DNA from 3 places in the Chloroflexus aurantiacus J-10-fl genome. Region 3 is predicted to be linked to each of the others. Evidence: riboswitches for the same ligand, from Rfam matches in the RefSeq annotation. Region 3 holds a riboswitch; each other region holds the start of a gene.
What was found. A riboswitch is a leader RNA that binds a small molecule or an ion and turns the genes downstream of it on or off. The one in region 3 is predicted to bind S-adenosylmethionine.
Positions count from the first base shown of each region.

Region 1: linked by a shared signal. The riboswitch ahead of CAUR_RS07610 (trans-sulfuration enzyme family protein) and the one ahead of CAUR_RS18225 (homocysteine synthase) in region 3 are both predicted to bind S-adenosylmethionine.
Region 2: linked by a shared signal. The riboswitch ahead of mtnA (S-methyl-5-thioribose-1-phosphate isomerase) and the one ahead of CAUR_RS18225 (homocysteine synthase) in region 3 are both predicted to bind S-adenosylmethionine.

Region 1 is NC_010175.1:2,013,395-2,019,064, reverse strand. Features, by position in the region: gene CAUR_RS07625 (acetyl-CoA C-acyltransferase family protein) at 1-404, opposite strand, end outside; gene CAUR_RS07620 (GNAT family N-acetyltransferase) at 651-1,199, shown strand; gene CAUR_RS07615 (class I SAM-dependent methyltransferase) at 1,313-2,086, shown strand; SAM riboswitch class I at 2,156-2,262, shown strand; gene CAUR_RS07610 (trans-sulfuration enzyme family protein) at 2,337-3,533, shown strand; gene CAUR_RS07605 (methylenetetrahydrofolate reductase) at 3,537-4,460, shown strand; gene map (type I methionyl aminopeptidase) at 4,497-5,273, shown strand; gene CAUR_RS07595 (hypothetical protein) at 5,292-5,555, shown strand; gene CAUR_RS07590 (hypothetical protein) at 5,594-5,670, opposite strand, start outside.
Region 2 is NC_010175.1:4,067,429-4,073,098, reverse strand. Features, by position in the region: gene CAUR_RS15945 (YceI family protein) at 1-62, shown strand, start outside; gene CAUR_RS15940 (DsbA family protein) at 130-828, shown strand; gene secD (protein translocase subunit SecD) at 1,048-2,439, shown strand; gene secF (protein translocase subunit SecF) at 2,497-3,504, shown strand; SAM riboswitch class I at 3,766-3,872, shown strand; gene mtnA (S-methyl-5-thioribose-1-phosphate isomerase) at 3,931-4,974, shown strand; gene CAUR_RS15920 (uroporphyrinogen decarboxylase/cobalamine-independent methonine synthase family protein) at 4,971-5,670, shown strand, end outside.
Region 3 is NC_010175.1:4,648,852-4,654,521, forward strand. Features, by position in the region: gene CAUR_RS18210 (xanthine dehydrogenase family protein molybdopterin-binding subunit) at 1-863, opposite strand, end outside; gene CAUR_RS18215 ((2Fe-2S)-binding protein) at 908-1,390, opposite strand; gene CAUR_RS18220 (SRPBCC family protein) at 1,516-2,316, opposite strand; SAM riboswitch class I at 2,721-2,832, shown strand; gene CAUR_RS18225 (homocysteine synthase) at 2,934-4,229, shown strand; gene metX (homoserine O-acetyltransferase MetX) at 4,296-5,432, shown strand; gene CAUR_RS18235 (sensor histidine kinase) at 5,591-5,670, shown strand, end outside.

The DNA.
Region 1 (5,670 bases), 2.6 Mb from region 3:
CCGAAACGCATGGCCGGCAAGCTGTACGGGCCACGGCTCATACACTCGGCACCACCGGCAACGGCTGCTTCAGCATCACCTTGCAAAATGTATTGGGCCGCCGACACGATAGCCTGCAACCCACTACCGCAGAGCCGGTTAAGCGTTAGGGCTGGAGTCTCTACCGACAGACCGCCGCGTACCGCCGCATAGCGAGCCAGATACATATCATGCGGTTCGGTATTGATCACGTGCCCGAAGACCACATGACCGATTTCGTTTGGTTGCAGGCCAGAGCGGGCAACTGCTTCACGGGTAACCAGTGCCGCCAATTCGGTTGGCGGAATATCCTTCAAACTACCACCAAATGTGCCAATGGCCGTGCGCACGCCGCTGAGCACCACGACCTCTCGCTTCTCGCTCATGACGACCTCCTTGCGACGGATCGCCGGGCGACTCCGCCAGTTACTTGCCGAACTTCAAGGAACACGTACAATTATATCAGGATTAGCAACAAGGAATGGGTTGAGAAGATCTGTCATCGTTCATCGTGCCAAACCACGCCCGATCATTTCGATTTCGGCGGGGAGTAACCCGACTGTAACTTCATGTGGTATATTTCACACACTTCATACAACAGATTTCCTCATCAACCCAGCAGGAGGTCGGGCATGGTTCAACGCAGCGCAGCGATGAGCAATGTAGCGCTAAAGGACAATCGACAGGTCACCATTCGGGCACTCGTGGAAAGTGACCGGGCAGCGCTGACAGAATTTGGCTTAAGTCTTCCCAAAGATGATCTCCTCTATCTGGAAGAAGATTTTACCAACCCCGAAATTATTACCCGCCTGGTAAATGCCTCGTTCGCCGAAAACTGGCGGCAGATGGTGGCCATTGCCGATGATGGCTCAATCGCTGCCTATGCATCAGCACGCCGGGTACCGGGCTGGTCGAACCATGTCGCCGAACTTCGCCTGCTCGTCAAGCCGGGATGGCGGCGCTGTGGCCTTGGCATGCAGATGGCGCAGGCCATTGTCGAAGCAGCTCGTGATTTAGGTGCGCAAAAGGTGACAGTAGCGATGTTAGCGGCGTTGAAAGCCGGTCAGGCCATCTTCTCGCGCCTGGGATTCGCGGTTGAAGGTCAGTTGACACGCCACGCCATTGATCGCAACGGCGATCTGCACGATGTGGTGATTATGTCGGCGTTTTTGAAGGTGTGATCATCCAATACAGGCAGCAACAGTCTCACGTCTCATCTCTGGCACAGTGGCAGGTTACGAACCCGATATTAAGAGCGGCTCTTTTCCCTGTCAATGTTTTACGGAGATTATGAATGAAACGTTTTTTGAGCGTATTACCCAACGACGTAAAACGGCCATTGCGTAATGCTCGTGACTTTGTGATTAGAGTGAAAAACCTGATGTTATACCAGGGCAAAAACCATTTTTGCCCTGTTTGTCAGAAATCATTACGTGCATTTGCACCTTACGGTCGGTCACGCCGTAAAGGTGCTTTGTGCATTTATTGCGGTTCTTTAGAGCGTCATCGGCTATTATGGCTCTATTTAACCCAAAAAACTGACTTGTTTGATGGCAGACCAAAGGATGTTCTTCATATTGCGCCAGAACCATGTTTCAAACCAATCTTTCACCAAAAGCTAGGGTCTGGTTATATCACGGCTGATCTGAACGACGATCACGTGATGGTAAAAATGGATATCACGAATATTCAGTATCCTGATGCGTCCTTTGATGTGATACTGTGCAGCCATGTTCTCGAGCATGTGCCAGATGATCGAAAAGCCATGCGCGAGTTCTGGAGAGTCCTGAAACCAACCGGTTGGGCAATCCTGTTAGTGCCGATTATGGCCGAAGTGACGTTTGAGGATCCCAGCATTGTCGATCCACAAGCACGATTTATTGCCTTTGGACAGGAAGACCATGTTCGTGTGTATGGACGAGATTTTCCCGACCGGTTACGTGGGGCAGGTTTTACTGTGCAAACAACCACGGTTACCGATCTCGTCCCCGACCCTGAAGCAGCCGTGCAGATGGGTTTAACCAAAGATAGTGGAGAGATCTACTTTTGCACAAAACTTCCCGGGTAATTGTCTGTGCTTCCCCCATTGACAACAACCTGTTCCCCTGCTATACTCACCACCAATTGCAGAACGCTGCACTCATCCAGAGCGGTGGAGGGACCGGCCCTGCGAAACCGCGCCAACCCGGCGGAAGTGAACCTGACGGGTGGCAACTCCGGCAGCATAAAGCTGGCAGATGAGAGGAGAGCGGCGTCTTCCCGTTAATCGGTAGAAGAACGTCATCTGACCTCTCGTCGCCTTGATGAGAGGTTTTCTTATGGCTATCGATCAGTTTACCGGACCCAGTACGGCCGCAGTTCACGCGGGTGAACCGCGTCAGCGTGCATTTGATGCCATCACCCCACCGGTTGTTCACAGTGCCACCTACACCTTCCGTGATAGCGCTGAGTTGATCGCTTTCCAGTCAGGCGACCTGGAGCGTGAAGAGTACGGTCGCTACGGCAATCCGACTGTACGAGCCGTTGAAGCGCGATTAGCCGCTCTCGAATCACCAACGGCACCTGCCGCAGCACTGCTTTGCGCTTCCGGGATGAATGCATTAACGACGGTGATGCTGGCACTTCTCCCATCAGGAAGCCACGTTATTCTGACCGATGACGGTTATCGGCGCACCCGCCAGTTCGTGCGTACCATGCTGGCCCGGCTGGGTGTGACGCATAGCGTTGTAGCTGCCGCCGATCCTGCCGCGATTGCGGCTGCTATCGAGCCGGGACGCACTCGCCTGATTGTTACGGAAGCGCCTACCAATCCTTACCTGCGGGTGATCGATCTGGCTGCCGTGGCAAGCATTGCCCGCGAGCATCGGATTAAGACGCTCATCGATGCCACCTTCGCTACCCCCTACAATATGCGGCCACTGGAATACGGGATCGACCTGGTGGTGCATAGCTGTAGCAAATATCTGGCAGGTCACAACGATCTGCTGGCCGGTGTGATCATTGGTCGGCCACCCATCATCAGTGCGCTGCGCGAAACTCAGGGTATCCTCGGTGGTATCTGTGATCCGCATACCGCGTATCTGCTCGGTCGTGGGTTGAAGACCTTCGCCCTGCGCATGGAGCGCCACAATCACAATGGTCAGGCAGTAGCCGAATTTCTGGCCCGTCATCCACGGGTAAGCCGGGTGCATTATCCGGGATTACCCGAACACCCCGACCACGCCGTCGCCCGTGCCCAAATGCGCGGCTTTGGCGGCGTTGTCTCATTTGAAGTAGTCGGCGATTTGCAGAGTGCCATGGCTGTGGTCGACCGGTTGCGTCTGCCGTACATTGCACCGAGCTTTGGTGGTGTTGAAAGCCTGGTTGAACAACCGGCACTTATGAGTTACTATGAATTGAGTAGTGAAGAACGGCTGGCGGTGGGTATTCGCGACAACCTCATCCGCCTTTCGTGCGGGATTGAGGATGTGAGTGACTTGATCGCCGATCTGCAACAGGCTCTTGCCGACGAATAACCTATGCATTCTACCCTTCAGCGCCGGCTCGCTGCCGGCCAGATTGTCGTTACCGGCGAGATTGCACCGCCAAAGGGGGCGGCACGTAGCCATCTCGAAGCATTGGCCCGCAACATTCGCGATTATGTCGATGCGGTCAATTTGACCGACAACCAGCGCGGTATTGCCCGCATGTCGTCGCTGGGTGGGAGTGTCATTTTGCAACAACTCGGCATTGAGCCGATCATGCAGATGACCTGCCAGCATCGCAATCGGATTGCCCTGCAAGCCGATGCGCTCAGTGCAGCGGCCCTTGGTGTTCGTAATTTACTGGCAATGACGGGTGACCATCCCCGGATTGGCGACCATCCAGAGGCCAAAAATGTCCTCGATCTCAATTCATTCCAACTGATCCGGGTCTTACGCACGCTACGCGATCAGGCGACGTTCCAATCCGGTACGCCGCTCAAAGAGGCGCCACGATTCTTTATCGGCAGCGTCGCGAACCCCAATGTTGAACGGGCTGCCCGCCTTGAGAAAAAGATCGAGGCCGGTGCCGAATTTGTCCAAACGCAACTCATCTTCGATGTCGGGCGATTCCGGCAGTGGATGGCCGATGTACGCGCAGCCGGTTTACACCAACAGGCGTATATTCTGGCCGGCGTGATGATCTTGCGTCGACCGCACTCGGCCATCTACCTGCGCGATCACCTGCCCGGTACCCTTATGCCGGAGACGGTGATTGAGCGAATGCAGCGGGCTACCGACAGCGAAGCGGAAGGGATCACCCTGGCTGCCGAACTGGTCAACGAGCTACTCAGCGTAGAAGGTGTGGCCGGCGTTCACATTATGTCGGTTGACTGGACGCGGGCGATTCCACGGGTCGTGGAACAGGCCGGTCTGTTACCCCGGCCACCGGTACCGTCAACCGAAGAGAATGTGCTATAACATATGTAGTACATGCTGATCGATGAAAGTACCACTATGGCTATCATTTTAAAATCTCCTGCCCAGATAGAACTCCTACGTGCTGCCGGTCAACTGGTGCGGCAGACGTTTCAGGTGCTGCGTGAGCATATTCGGCCAGGGGTAACGACGGCTGAACTCGATGCAATTGCCGAAGAGTTCATTCGCTCGCACGGGGCCGAGCCGGTATACAAAGGGTATGTACCCGCCGGACGGCGGAACTACATTCCCCCTTTTCCAGGCACGATCTGCGCTTCGATTAACGACGTGATTTGTCACGGTATTCCGAGCAAGCGTGATCGCCTCCGCCAGGGTGATATTGTCGGCATCGATATCGGGCTACGCCTCAACGGCTGGATCGGCGATGCGTGCGAGACCTTTGCTGTCGGCGAGGTTGATGATGAGACGCAACGACTCCTCGACGTGACCCGGCGTTGCCTTGAATTGGGGATTGAGCAGGCACGGGTAGGCAACCCCTTGCGGGCAATCGGTGCCGCAATTCAGCGCCACGCTGAAGCGAATGGCTTTTCGGTGGTGCGCGAATATACCGGTCATGGCCTGGGGCGTAATCTCCACGAAGAACCGACCATTCTGCATTACGACGATCCCCAGCAGACCCGCAAAATCGTCGCCGGGATGGTGTTCACAATCGAACCGATGATCAACGCCGGCACAGCCGCAACTAAAGTTGATCGCGATGGCTGGACGGTGCGCACTGCTGATGGCAAGCGGTCAGCGCAGTTCGAGCATACGCTGGCTATCACCGAAGAAGGGCCGATTATTCTGACGGCCTGAGCAGGAGGGGGATCAACGATGACGCTCGAAGAAGCTTTGATCGCAGCACTCGCTGCCGGTGATCGATCACGTGCCATCGAGATCGCGACCGAGTTGCATGCCCGTGGTATCGATGTACAGGCTATTGAGGCTGCACTGGCTGCCCAACCTCAGCTTGAAGAGCAGCTTTGGGCAACGCTCAACGAAGTTATCCCGATTTCACGGCGCGCACTAAAGCGACGAGCGATCCGTGCCGCCGAAGAACGGGATTGGGGGAACTGGGAAGAAGGGCGTCGTCGTTGATCTGGAGAAATGCGTATCCTGCGCTCTCACCCGACCTGCTATTGCACCCGGTAGATGACGATGGTCTGCTCACCACTATCGTCGCGAAGCATGATTTCTACCTGATCAGGACGGA
Region 2 (5,670 bases), 580 kb from region 3:
TGGATACCGTAGCCGATGAGGTACGGCTGGAGTTAGAATTTGTAGCAACCCTGATCGGGTAATTGACGAGTGATCAGGCAGTCGCTATAATAACGCGAGTTTTATAAGGCATCAGATCAGGAGCCGATTATGAGCGTGCAGAGCACCCGCGGTCGTCGTGTGAAGACGGCAAAGCAGAACAACCTTCTCTACTTGTATATTGCAGTTGGCGTCGTTGCAGTGATTGCCATTACGGGTCTGGTCGTCCTGCTGACTCGCAACAACACCGAGGTGAAGGCGCCGACAGCGCCGGTTGGACGGACGGAAGAGGGATTTTACTATAAAGGTGATCCAAACGCAGCGGTCAAGGTAATCGCTTTCGAGGATTACCAGTGTCCGGGATGTGCCTACTTCAGCCGTAATCTGGCCCCTATCCTTGAGCGCGACTACATCAATACCGGTCGGGTACAGTTTATCTATCACGAACTTCCGCTCACCAATATTCACCCCAACGCCGTTGCCGCCGCCGAAGCCGCCCGCTGTGCCGGCGATCAGGGTAAGTATTGGGAAATGCACGATCAGCTTTTTGCCAACCAGAGCCTGTGGGCCCAGCTAAGCTCGCCGCTGAATGTGTTTAGTGGCTACGCAGGACGTATCGGTATCGACCGGGCGGCATTTGACGCCTGTATGCAGGCCGGCACGCACCGCGAAGCAATTCTGGCCGCCGCCCAAGAGGCCGCAGCCCTCGGTGTGCAGGCGACGCCGTCATTCAGCGTCAATGGTCAGATTGTCGACTCGGGTCGCCTGTTTACCGCTATCGACGCAGCGTTACGAGCGGCGGGACGATAAACAACACGCCACTTCCTGACAGAGGTGAAGAGTCTGTGAGATCCCGCTGTCAGGAATGTGGCGACGATCTTCAGGCAGAGCAGAGAGAAGTTATCTCATACCTGTGCGAGTGCTGTACAGAGATAACTTTGTCATTCTTTGCCGGGATTATCTTGACGCGCTGTCGCTGTCGGCCTATAATGGGCCGGCTTTTTCGATACGAGTGAGGAGCACGCAACCGTGCAGAACCGTAACATTCTAGCGCTTATCATCACGATCATTGCGACTGGTCTGGCACTGGCGATTAATTTCGCACCCAACAACACCTTCCTGGGCCGCGATGTCAGTGTGCGGCTTGGGCTTGACTTACAGGGTGGGATTCAGGTGCTGTTGCGCTCAGCCGATCCCGATGCCACTGCCGACGAGATTGCCACGGCGGCGCGTGTTATCGAGCAGCGGGTTAATGGTCTCGGTGTTGGCGAAACGGTTGTTCAGCAAGCGGGAAATAACCGCATTATTGTTGAGCTGCCAGGGGTAGCCAATCCCGAACAGGCTATCGAGACCCTGCGCGGCACCGGCCGGCTCGAGTTCATCGACTCGCAAGGGGAATTCCTGGCCGACGGCGCCATTGTGCGGACATCGAGTAGCCCCATTCCGCCACCTCAGTTGCTCGAAAGCAGAAACATTACCGATCCTACCACCCTCGGCCCTATCTACCAGAGCATTACTGATGGTGCCGATCTGGACACCAGTGCCGTACAACCGACCTTCTCGCAGGGTGGCACCCTCGGCAGTCGTCCGGCCGTCTCGTTTGCCTTCCGGGGTGAGTCAGCACAGCGGCTGGCATCCTTTACCGCAGCGAATGTTGGCCGGCCAATGTGTATTGTGCTCGACAACACAGTTGTGAGTTGCCCGGTGATTAATGCTGCGCTGACGGACGGTTCTGGAATCATTGAAGTGAGCAACGAGGACGAGCGAACCCGTATCTTCAATCAGTTGAAATACGGTGCCCTGCCGGTACCCCTGGTAGTCGAGACAAGTCGTACTGTGACGGCAACCCTCGGTCAGGAGAGTGTACAGGCCAGTATCACTGCAGGAATTATTGGGCTGGCAGTAGTCGCTATCTTCATGATCTTGTTCTACCGCGGCCCAGGATTGATTGCAACGGTGGCGCTGCTGATTTACACGATTATCAGCTTCGCGATTTACCGTCTGATCCCAGTCACCCTGACTCTGCCGGGCATTGCCGGTTTCATCCTTTCGATTGGATTGGCGGTTGATGCCAACGTCTTGATCTTCGCCCGTCTACGCGAAGAGTACCGTCGCGGTCGTGACATTCGCAGTGCGCTCGAACTAGGGTTTGTCGAGTCGTGGCCAGCCATCCGGGACTCGAGTGTTTCAACGCTGATTACCAGCATTGTCCTGTTTATGTTTGGCAACAGCTTCGGCGTCAGCCTGATTAAGGGCTTTGCCCTGACCCTGGGACTTGGCATCGTCGTTAGTCTGTTTACGGCGCTTGTTGTGTCGCGAACCTTCCTGCGGCTGGTACTGCCTCTGTTCAGCGATGAACGAGCCTGGTGGTTTGGTGTAGATCGCCGCGAGCCATCACCAACGGTACAGACCGCCGCGTAACAGGAAACGAATTCGGTCGATCACACGGACACCGCGCAATACTGGAGTAACGCCTGTATGGAACATCTCGTCCGCCGTCGTTATTGGTGGTTTGCCTTTTCACTGCTGATTATCTTGCCCGGCCTGTATATGCTCTTCCTGCACCCGTTGCTGACGACGGGACGACCGGGAATTGGCTTACGACCGAGCATTGACTTCGCCGGTGGCGCATTGTGGGAATTGCGCTTTCCCGATGTTACGCCTGAGACATTAAGCACCGACCGGATCGCGCAGGCTTTTGCGGAGGCCGGCTTCGAGAGCGCACAGGTTCAGCTCAGCCCAACGGTGATTGACGGCCAACCGGTAGCTGCCGCGCTGGTGCGAACACGACCATTGAGCGAGTCTGACCCAAATGCCGAAATCGATGCCGTTACGAAAGCCCTGACCGACGCTTTTGGCACAGTCAGTCGTGAGCGGCTAGAGAGCGTTGGGCCAACAGTCAGTGCCGAGTCAACGCGCAGCGCTATCATTGCCGTGCTCGGGGCTTCGTTGATCATTCTGCTCTACCTGACATGGGCGTTTCGCAAGGCGCCACATCCTTTTCGTTACGGTGTCTGTGCCCTGATTGCGATGCTGCACGATGTGTTAGTCGTGCTAGGCATTGCTGCTATCCTGGGAGCTACCATCGGGTTAGAGGTTGATGCTCTCTTCCTGACGGCCTTGCTCACCACACTGAGCTTCTCGGTACACGATACGATTGTGGTGTTTGATCGCATCCGTGAAAATCTAATCAATCGTCATCCCGCCGAGACGTTCGATGACATCGTGAACCACAGTCTGGTGCAAACCCTGCCACGGTCGATCAATGCGCAGTTGACGACCTTCTTCACCCTGACAGCGCTGCTGCTGTTTGGCGGCGATACCATCCGCAATTTTGTCTTAATCCTGCTTATCGGGTTGGTCAGCGGAACGTACTCGTCGATCTTCAACGCGGCGCAATTGCTGGTGGTGTGGGAGCATCGCGAGTGGCGCAACTGGTTTAAGCGTGGCCGCCAGGATGAAGTAGAGGTTCGCTCAGGAGCATAGAACAGAGTATAAAAGTTACCTTCAGTACGGGGCAGGTTCGCGACCTGCCCCTTTTCTGTCACCGGCAACAACGACGTGAGTGAAAACCTGGCTTCTGTACGCCAAAATACCCCGACACACTGATCGTATCGGAGGAATGGCCCAGCCGCGTGCAGTATAGATTGAGGTGTGAGGCGATACTACTTGCTGCAAACCCGCAATCATGCTATAATCGCAGACAACGTTCGCGTGCGGCGCCATGGTGCGTCGGCGAACTTCAGATGCTCATCGAGATGGGCTGAGGGACTGGCCCGATGACGCCCGGCAACCCCCGCCAGGGAAGGTGCCAAATCCAGCGGCAATGGATATCATTGGCCGAAAGATGAGAGGAACGAAGTCTATCGGAGCCTCTCGCCGTGCGAGTGGCTCCATCTTATTGCGACGCCTATGGAACTCCGCACAGTCTGGTGGGAAAATGACGCAGTCTGCCTGATCGATCAGCGCAAGTTACCACACACGATGGAGGTTGTGCGCTGCACCGATCTGGCAGCAGTTGCATACGCGATTCGGAGTATGCAAGTACGTGGTGCACCAGCCATTGGCTGCACTGCCGCATACGGTATGGCCCTCGTCGCGCAGCAAAGTGTTGCGCTTACCCCTTCAGCACTCCTGACCGAACTCGTCCAGGCCAAAGCAACGCTCGATTCGCAACGCCCAACCGCCGTCAATCTGGCGTGGGCCACCAGCCGCATGCTCCGCCGGGCGGAGGCGGTGGCAAGCGAAGGAGTGGAAGCGATCAAACACGCGCTGCACGCTGAGGCAGAAGCGATCTTTGCTGAAGACCTGGCAATGTGTCACGCCATTGGTGAGCATGGGGCGTCATTGATCCCGCCACGAGGTCACGTCCTCACCCACTGTAACGCTGGTGGGCTGGCAACAGCCGGTTATGGTACTGCCCTGGCCCCGATCCGCACCGCCTTTGCCCAGGGGCGGCCTGTCCATGTCTTTGTTGATGAGACGCGGCCATTCCTGCAAGGTGCCCGATTGACGGCGTGGGAACTCTTGCAAGCCGGCATTCCGCAGACGTTGATCACCGATAATATGGCTGCCTTTATGATGCAGCGTGGGCAGATAGATTGCGTGATTGTCGGTGCGGATCGCATTGCAGCTAATGGGGATGTCGCAAACAAAATTGGTACATATGGCCTGGCAGTACTCGCACGCTACCACAATATTCCCTTCTACGTCGCTGCACCCTCTTCAACCATCGATCTCGCGACAGCAAGCGGCGCCGATATTCCGATTGAAGAGCGTGATCCTGCCGAAGTCACCCACATTGCCGGCGTAGCAATTGCGCCCCAGGGTGTGCGAGCTGCGCATCCGGCTTTTGATGTGACACCAAACGAATTGGTGACAGCGATTATTACGGAACGGGGCATCGTGCGACCGCCATATCTGGCCGCATTGCGTCAGCTTGAGAGTGGGCGATGAGCAGGTTCGGAGCACTGTTACCGGCCTGTCAGCCACTCTTGCGCGGTGGTCTCCCTCACCAGAGCCTGGCGCAGGCTGCACAATTGATCTGTCGCTATCAACCGCAAACGCCGGCATGGCCACTCCCGCCTCCCCGGACACTGGCCGATACCCCATTCGCTCTGGCAGCGCAGGGCTTGCCGGGCATTCAGATTGATATTGAGCGTGACCGTTTGATGGTCGATCAGGCTATCCTGGAGCAGGAAGCAACAAAGGTGAGTCTGGCATACCTGCGCGGCGATACACAGCCGGCTGCCCTGACCGGTTCGGCCTACACCGCGTTGGAAGAGATCTTGCGTCGATTGAACGCAGAAGACCGCCAACCCCTACTGTTGAAATATGAGACCATTGGCCCGGTGAGCCTGAGTCTGGCTTTAACCGATGATCACGAGCGACCACTGGCTTACGATCCGGGATGGCGCGAGATCATTCTCCAATTCTGTAGCCTGCGCGTCATCTGGCAACACGAACAAGTCCAGGGCTATGCAGATCATCGTCTGGCAATGATTGAGGAGCCATTCCTTGATGCGCTCTCCACACCGTTATGTCCATTGACCTGGGAGGATGGCCTCGACATGCTTAACCGCTTTCTGGCCGACTTACCTTCCTGGCGTGGCATCTTTCTGAGCGGTCACGTGCGTTGGTCAGAGATACTGC
Region 3 (5,670 bases):
TCAGAGCGATCTTCAACGAACTTCACCGGACGGCCCAGCTTACGGGCAGCCCACATGGTGAAGGCCATGTCGTTGTAGCAGAAGATCTTCTGACCGAAGCCACCACCCACGTTTGGCGCAATACAGCGCAGCTTGGTCTCCGGCACCCCGAAGACAAACGCCGTTAAGAGCAGGCGGTGCACGTGGGGAGCCTGCGACGTCATCCAGACGGTCCACTCGCCGGTCGTAGCATCGTAACGGGCAATTGAACCGCGAGTCTCCATCGGGGTGGGAATCAGGCGCTGGTTGATAATCTCTTCCTTAACAACCACCTCAGCGCTGGCAATCGCCGCATCGGCTGCCGCCTTGTTACCACACTCCCATTCAAACACAATATTGTTGGGAGCTGCTTCGTGAATCTGGGGGGCGCCGGGTTCAACCGCCTTACGCGCATCGACAACTGCCGGCAGCGGCTCGTACTCGACCTCAACTGCATCAGCAGCGTCACGTGCAATATACCGATCTTCGGCAACCACCATCGCCACCGGATCACCGACAAGTGCTACCTTATCGACTGCCAGGGCACGTGGCGGAACCGGATAATTCTTCACCCCAGCCGCCTGCCATGCTGCCGGCATTGGATTTATGTCAAGCATATCCTTGCCGGTGAACACCGCAACAACACCCGGCATTGCCAGAGCGCGACTGGCATCAATCGAGACAATCTTCGCGTGGGCGTGTGGGCTACGCACCAGCGCGATATGGAGCATTCCCGGCAGCTTGATGTCGTCGAGGTAATTGCCGTGGCCGGTAATCAGCTTCGGATCCTCACGGCGCTTGAGCGCCCGTCCAACCAATCGCTCCTTCATTTCGGTAGCGGTCATCCTTGACTCCTCACTAGGTTCTGTGTGAACTTCTGTCGGACGGATTAATCAGCGGCCTGCATTGCTGCCATCTTCTCGGCAGCGTAGCGCACGGCACGGACAATATTCTCGTACCCGGTGCAGCGACAGAGATTACCTTCAAGACCGTGGCGAATCTCTTCTTCGGAGGGATTGGGGTTACGTTTGAGCAGATCGGCAGCAGCCATGATCATGCCAGGGGTGCAGAAACCACATTGCAAGCCGTGCTTCTCCCAGAAACCTTCTTGCAACGGGTGCAACTGAACATCCTGAGCCAGACCTTCGATGGTGGTAATCTCGGCACCATCACACTGAACGGCCAACGTTGTACACGACTTCACACTGACCCCGTTAATGTGAACCACACACGCACCACACTGGCTGGTGTCGCACCCAATGTGGGTACCCGTCAGATTCAGATGCTCGCGCAGGTAATGAACCAGCAGCAGGCGGGGTTCGACCTCGCTGGTATGGCGAACACCATTGACCGTGACCGTAATCGTTGTCACTCTCCAACCTCCTCGTTGTCTGCGAAACGAACAACCAGACTAATGTTATGACGGGCGAAAACGGCGGGACAGCGTCGTGAGTGGTGCCGCCCGATCAGGTAAGCTATTGTGATGGTGTCACCTGGTCAGCGTCGTTGACCGAGTAGATAGCCGAGTAAGAAGGCGACGATCACCCAGGGCACCCATGGGCGCTCTTTCAGAAAATCCTCTACTACTCCTAGAGCGACATCAATTTCGCTAAGCCCTTCTCCTGCCGGCACGTGAATCGTGCGGCGGAACGATGGTGTTTCCGGTTGGGCTGAGGCCGGTGCTTCCCTTACCTCGGCGGCAGGTGCTGATGTCGATGCAGCAGGCGCTGAAGCCGGTGCAGATGTAGTGGTTGACGTTTCCGTCGCCGATTCGACAGGTGCTGCCACCGGAGGTGTCTCAGGTGCAGCAGGTGCTGCCGCCGGCTCGGCAACAGCTTCACTGCCCGATCCACCGGCGCGGCGAGCTTCGATCTGCGCTGCCAGCGCCTTCAGACTCTGCGAGATAAGCGTCTTGGCAGCACCATCGAGCAACCGCTGACCAACACTCGCAATTGTGCCACCTATCTGTGCTTCGCCACCGTAGTCAAGGATCGTGTGGCCGTTTTCTTCGCGAAGCTGAATACTACCAGAACCCTTCAGAAAGCCATTGCTTCCTTTTCCATCAACATGAATTTCGTATGACTCAGGTGGGTGCAGATTGTCGATCTTGACCCGTCCACTGTACACACCACGAACGGCTTGCAGACCGATCTTCAACGTACTTTCATATTCATTCTCGCCGACCTGTTCGAGACGTTGACAACCGGGGATGGTGCGAGCCAATACCTCTGGATCATTCAGTGCGGCCCACACCTCCTCACGACTGGCGGCAAATGTGTAATTACCGGCGATCTTCACACTCACTCCTTGTTGACCGGTTCAGATGCACCAAGCCGGACAACCTCTATCGAAGAGCGATCCCTGCTGATCACCTCACAACAGACACAGTGACGGCGATCAGGGTTGCAGCAATAATTCGGTATACGTGCAACGGTGACTATATGTAGCTTCAGATATGGGTTCCATATCTATCCTACCTAATAGTAAATGCTTTGTCAAGGCAAAAGAATGGCGATGCTGGTGCCTGCTTACGAAGTGATACGGTTTGCAAAACCGTGAACCACGCATCGTCCAAAAACTATCTGGTCGCGCATCGGGAATACGCTCCCCAAAATACTTGACAAAGATACGTCGCATAGTTTATATTGGATACCGTTGTATGGTGCAGGCGACACCATCAATGTACCTCAACAACACACACGCACTCATCCAGAGCGGTGGAGGGACCGGCCCGTTGAAACCGCAGCAACCCTCGTATGCGTCGCCGCATACGAACGGTGCTAAGTCCGGCAGAGGTGTTCTGGAAGATGAGCGACGTGGAAGAACGGCTTAGTGCAACGATTTCACGCCCTCATCGCACGTTGAGGGCGTTTTTGTTGCCTGCAATCTGGCTTATCTGTTTTGAGGAGGTTGTTATGTCTGATGCTCCGCGCTTCACCGGTTTTGAAACTCTCGCCCTGCATGCCGGCCAAACCCCCGATCCGACCACTGGGTCGCGAGCTGTTCCTATCTACGCCACCACATCCTATCAATTCAAAGACACAGACCATGCAGCACGCCTGTTCAATCTGCAAGAGTTTGGTAATATCTACACTCGCATTATGAATCCGACCACCGATGTCTTTGAACAGCGGATGGCGGCACTGGAGGGCGGAGTAGGTGCGCTGGCGCTGGCATCGGGGCAGGCCGCTGAAACGCTGGCTATTCTCAACCTGGCCGGAAGTGGCGACAATATCGTCGCATCCTCTGACCTGTATGGCGGCACCTACAACCTCTTCCGTCATACATTACCAAAGTTAGGCATTACGACTCGCTTTGTTGATGCCCGTGATTACGATGGCTTTGCCGCTGCGATTGATGGGCGTACCAAAGCCTTCTTCCTCGAATTAGTCGGCAATCCACGGCTTGATGTGCTCGATCTGGAGCGCATTGCCGCAATTGCGCATGCGCAGGGTGTGCCGGTCATCGTCGATGCGACCACGGTCACACCGTACCTGTGGCAACCGATCCAGCACGGCGCCGATATTGTGATTCACTCGGCAACCAAGTACATTGGTGGTCATGGCACGGCTATCGGAGGCATCATTGTTGACAGTGGTAAGTTTGATTGGGCAGCCAGTGGCCGTTTTCCCGAATTTACCAATCCCGATCCGAGCTATCACGGCCTGATCTATACCCAGGCTTTCGGCAACCTGGCGTACATTATCAAGGCACGAGTGCAAGGGCTACGCGACATTGGGGCTGCGCTTAGCCCATTTAACAGCTTCCTGTTCCTGCAAGGGCTGGAGACGTTGCCACTCCGGATGGAACGACACAGCAAGAATGCGCTGGCAGTGGCCCGTTATCTGAGTGAGCATCCCAAAGTGGCGTGGGTCAACTACCCCGGTCTTCCCAGCCATCCAAGCTATGCCCTGGCTCAGAAATATCTGCCGCGTGGGCAGAGTGGGATTGTTGGCTTCGGCCTGAAGGGTGGGCGTGCCGCCGGACGTACCTTCATTGAGCGGTTACGGCTCTTCTCGCACCTCGCCAATATTGGCGATGCCAAGAGCCTTGCGATCCATCCGGCAACCACCACCCACAGCCAGTTGACGCCGGAAGAACAATTGCTGACCGGCGTGACCGACGATTATGTCCGGCTCTCGATTGGCCTGGAGACGATTGACGATATTCTGGCCGATCTTGATCATGCCCTGGCAGGAACCCCATCATAGTGTTGGATCAGAGAGCAACGACAACGGCGTCGCTGCTCTCTGATACCGGCAAGGAGCAACGACAATATGGAAGCAATTGTGCAGGCGCCAACCCCAGAGGGGGTTGGCATTGTGCGTACTCAACGGATGCATTGGACAACCCCCCTGACCCTTACGAGCGGAGCGACGTTAGGTCCGATCACTCTGGCGTATGAAACCTACGGTGAACTGGCTCCGGATCGCTCGAATGCCATCTTGATTCTGCACGCTCTGTCTGGCGATGCCCACGCTGCCGGGTTTCACAGTCCAACCGACCGCAAACCCGGCTGGTGGGACGCAATGATCGGGCCGGGTCGTCCGTTTGACACCAATCGTTACTTCGTGATCTGCTCAAATGTGATCGGCGGCTGCCGTGGCTCAACCGGCCCGTCAAGTCCACACCCGTCTGATGGACGACCTTACGGTTCACGCTTTCCCCTTATCACCATTGAAGATATGGTGCATGCGCAACAGCGTCTGATCGATGCGCTGGGCATTGATACCCTGCTTGCCGTGGCGGGTGGCTCGATGGGTGGATTTCAGGCACTGGCCTGGACAGTAGAGTATCCGCAACGGGTGCGTGGCGCCATCCTGCTGGCTACCAGTGCCCGCTCTAGCCCCCAGACTGTGGCCTGGAACTATATCGGTCGGCGGGCAATTATGGCCGATCCGCGCTGGCGAGGCGGTGATTACTACGATAGCGATGCGCCACGTGATGGGCTGGCAGTAGCCCGCATGCTCGGTCACATCACCTATCTGTGCGAAGAAAAACTGGAACAGCGGTTTGGCCGTCGGGTTGATGGTGATGCGCTCGATTTAGGGCCACGGTTTGCTATCGAACACTACCTCGAACATCAGGCGGCGCGCTTCAACGACCGCTTCGATGCCAACTCGTACCTGGTGATCACGCGGGCGATGGACAACTGGGATCTGACAGCACGGTATGGATCGCTGACAGCCGCCTTTGATCTGACCCGTGCCCGTTTTCTGGCCCTGGCGTACAGCAGCGATTGGCTCTACCCACCGGCAGAAACGTATCAGATGGCGGCAGCCGCGCAAGCTGCCGGTCGTTCATTCACAACCCATCTGATTACCACCGATGCCGGGCATGACGCATTCCTGACCGATGTCGCAGCGCAGAGCGAGCTGATCCGCGATTTTCTGAACAGACTGATGACAGAATAGTATGGCGTATGGGTTGTTTTTTTAATAGTTTTTTTATGACTCATCCGGTTGCGCATGCACTGATCTACTACATATAATGTATAGGCGTCATCGGCACCGGATAGAGGGCACCCTTGAAACGTTCCAGAAGGCTGCTGACACAGTGGTTGCGGTTGCCTGTGGCTAAACGGCTCCTCATTGCAGGAACGCCGTTCATTATGTTATTTCTCGTGTATGGTGTGGTATGGGAATATCGAGG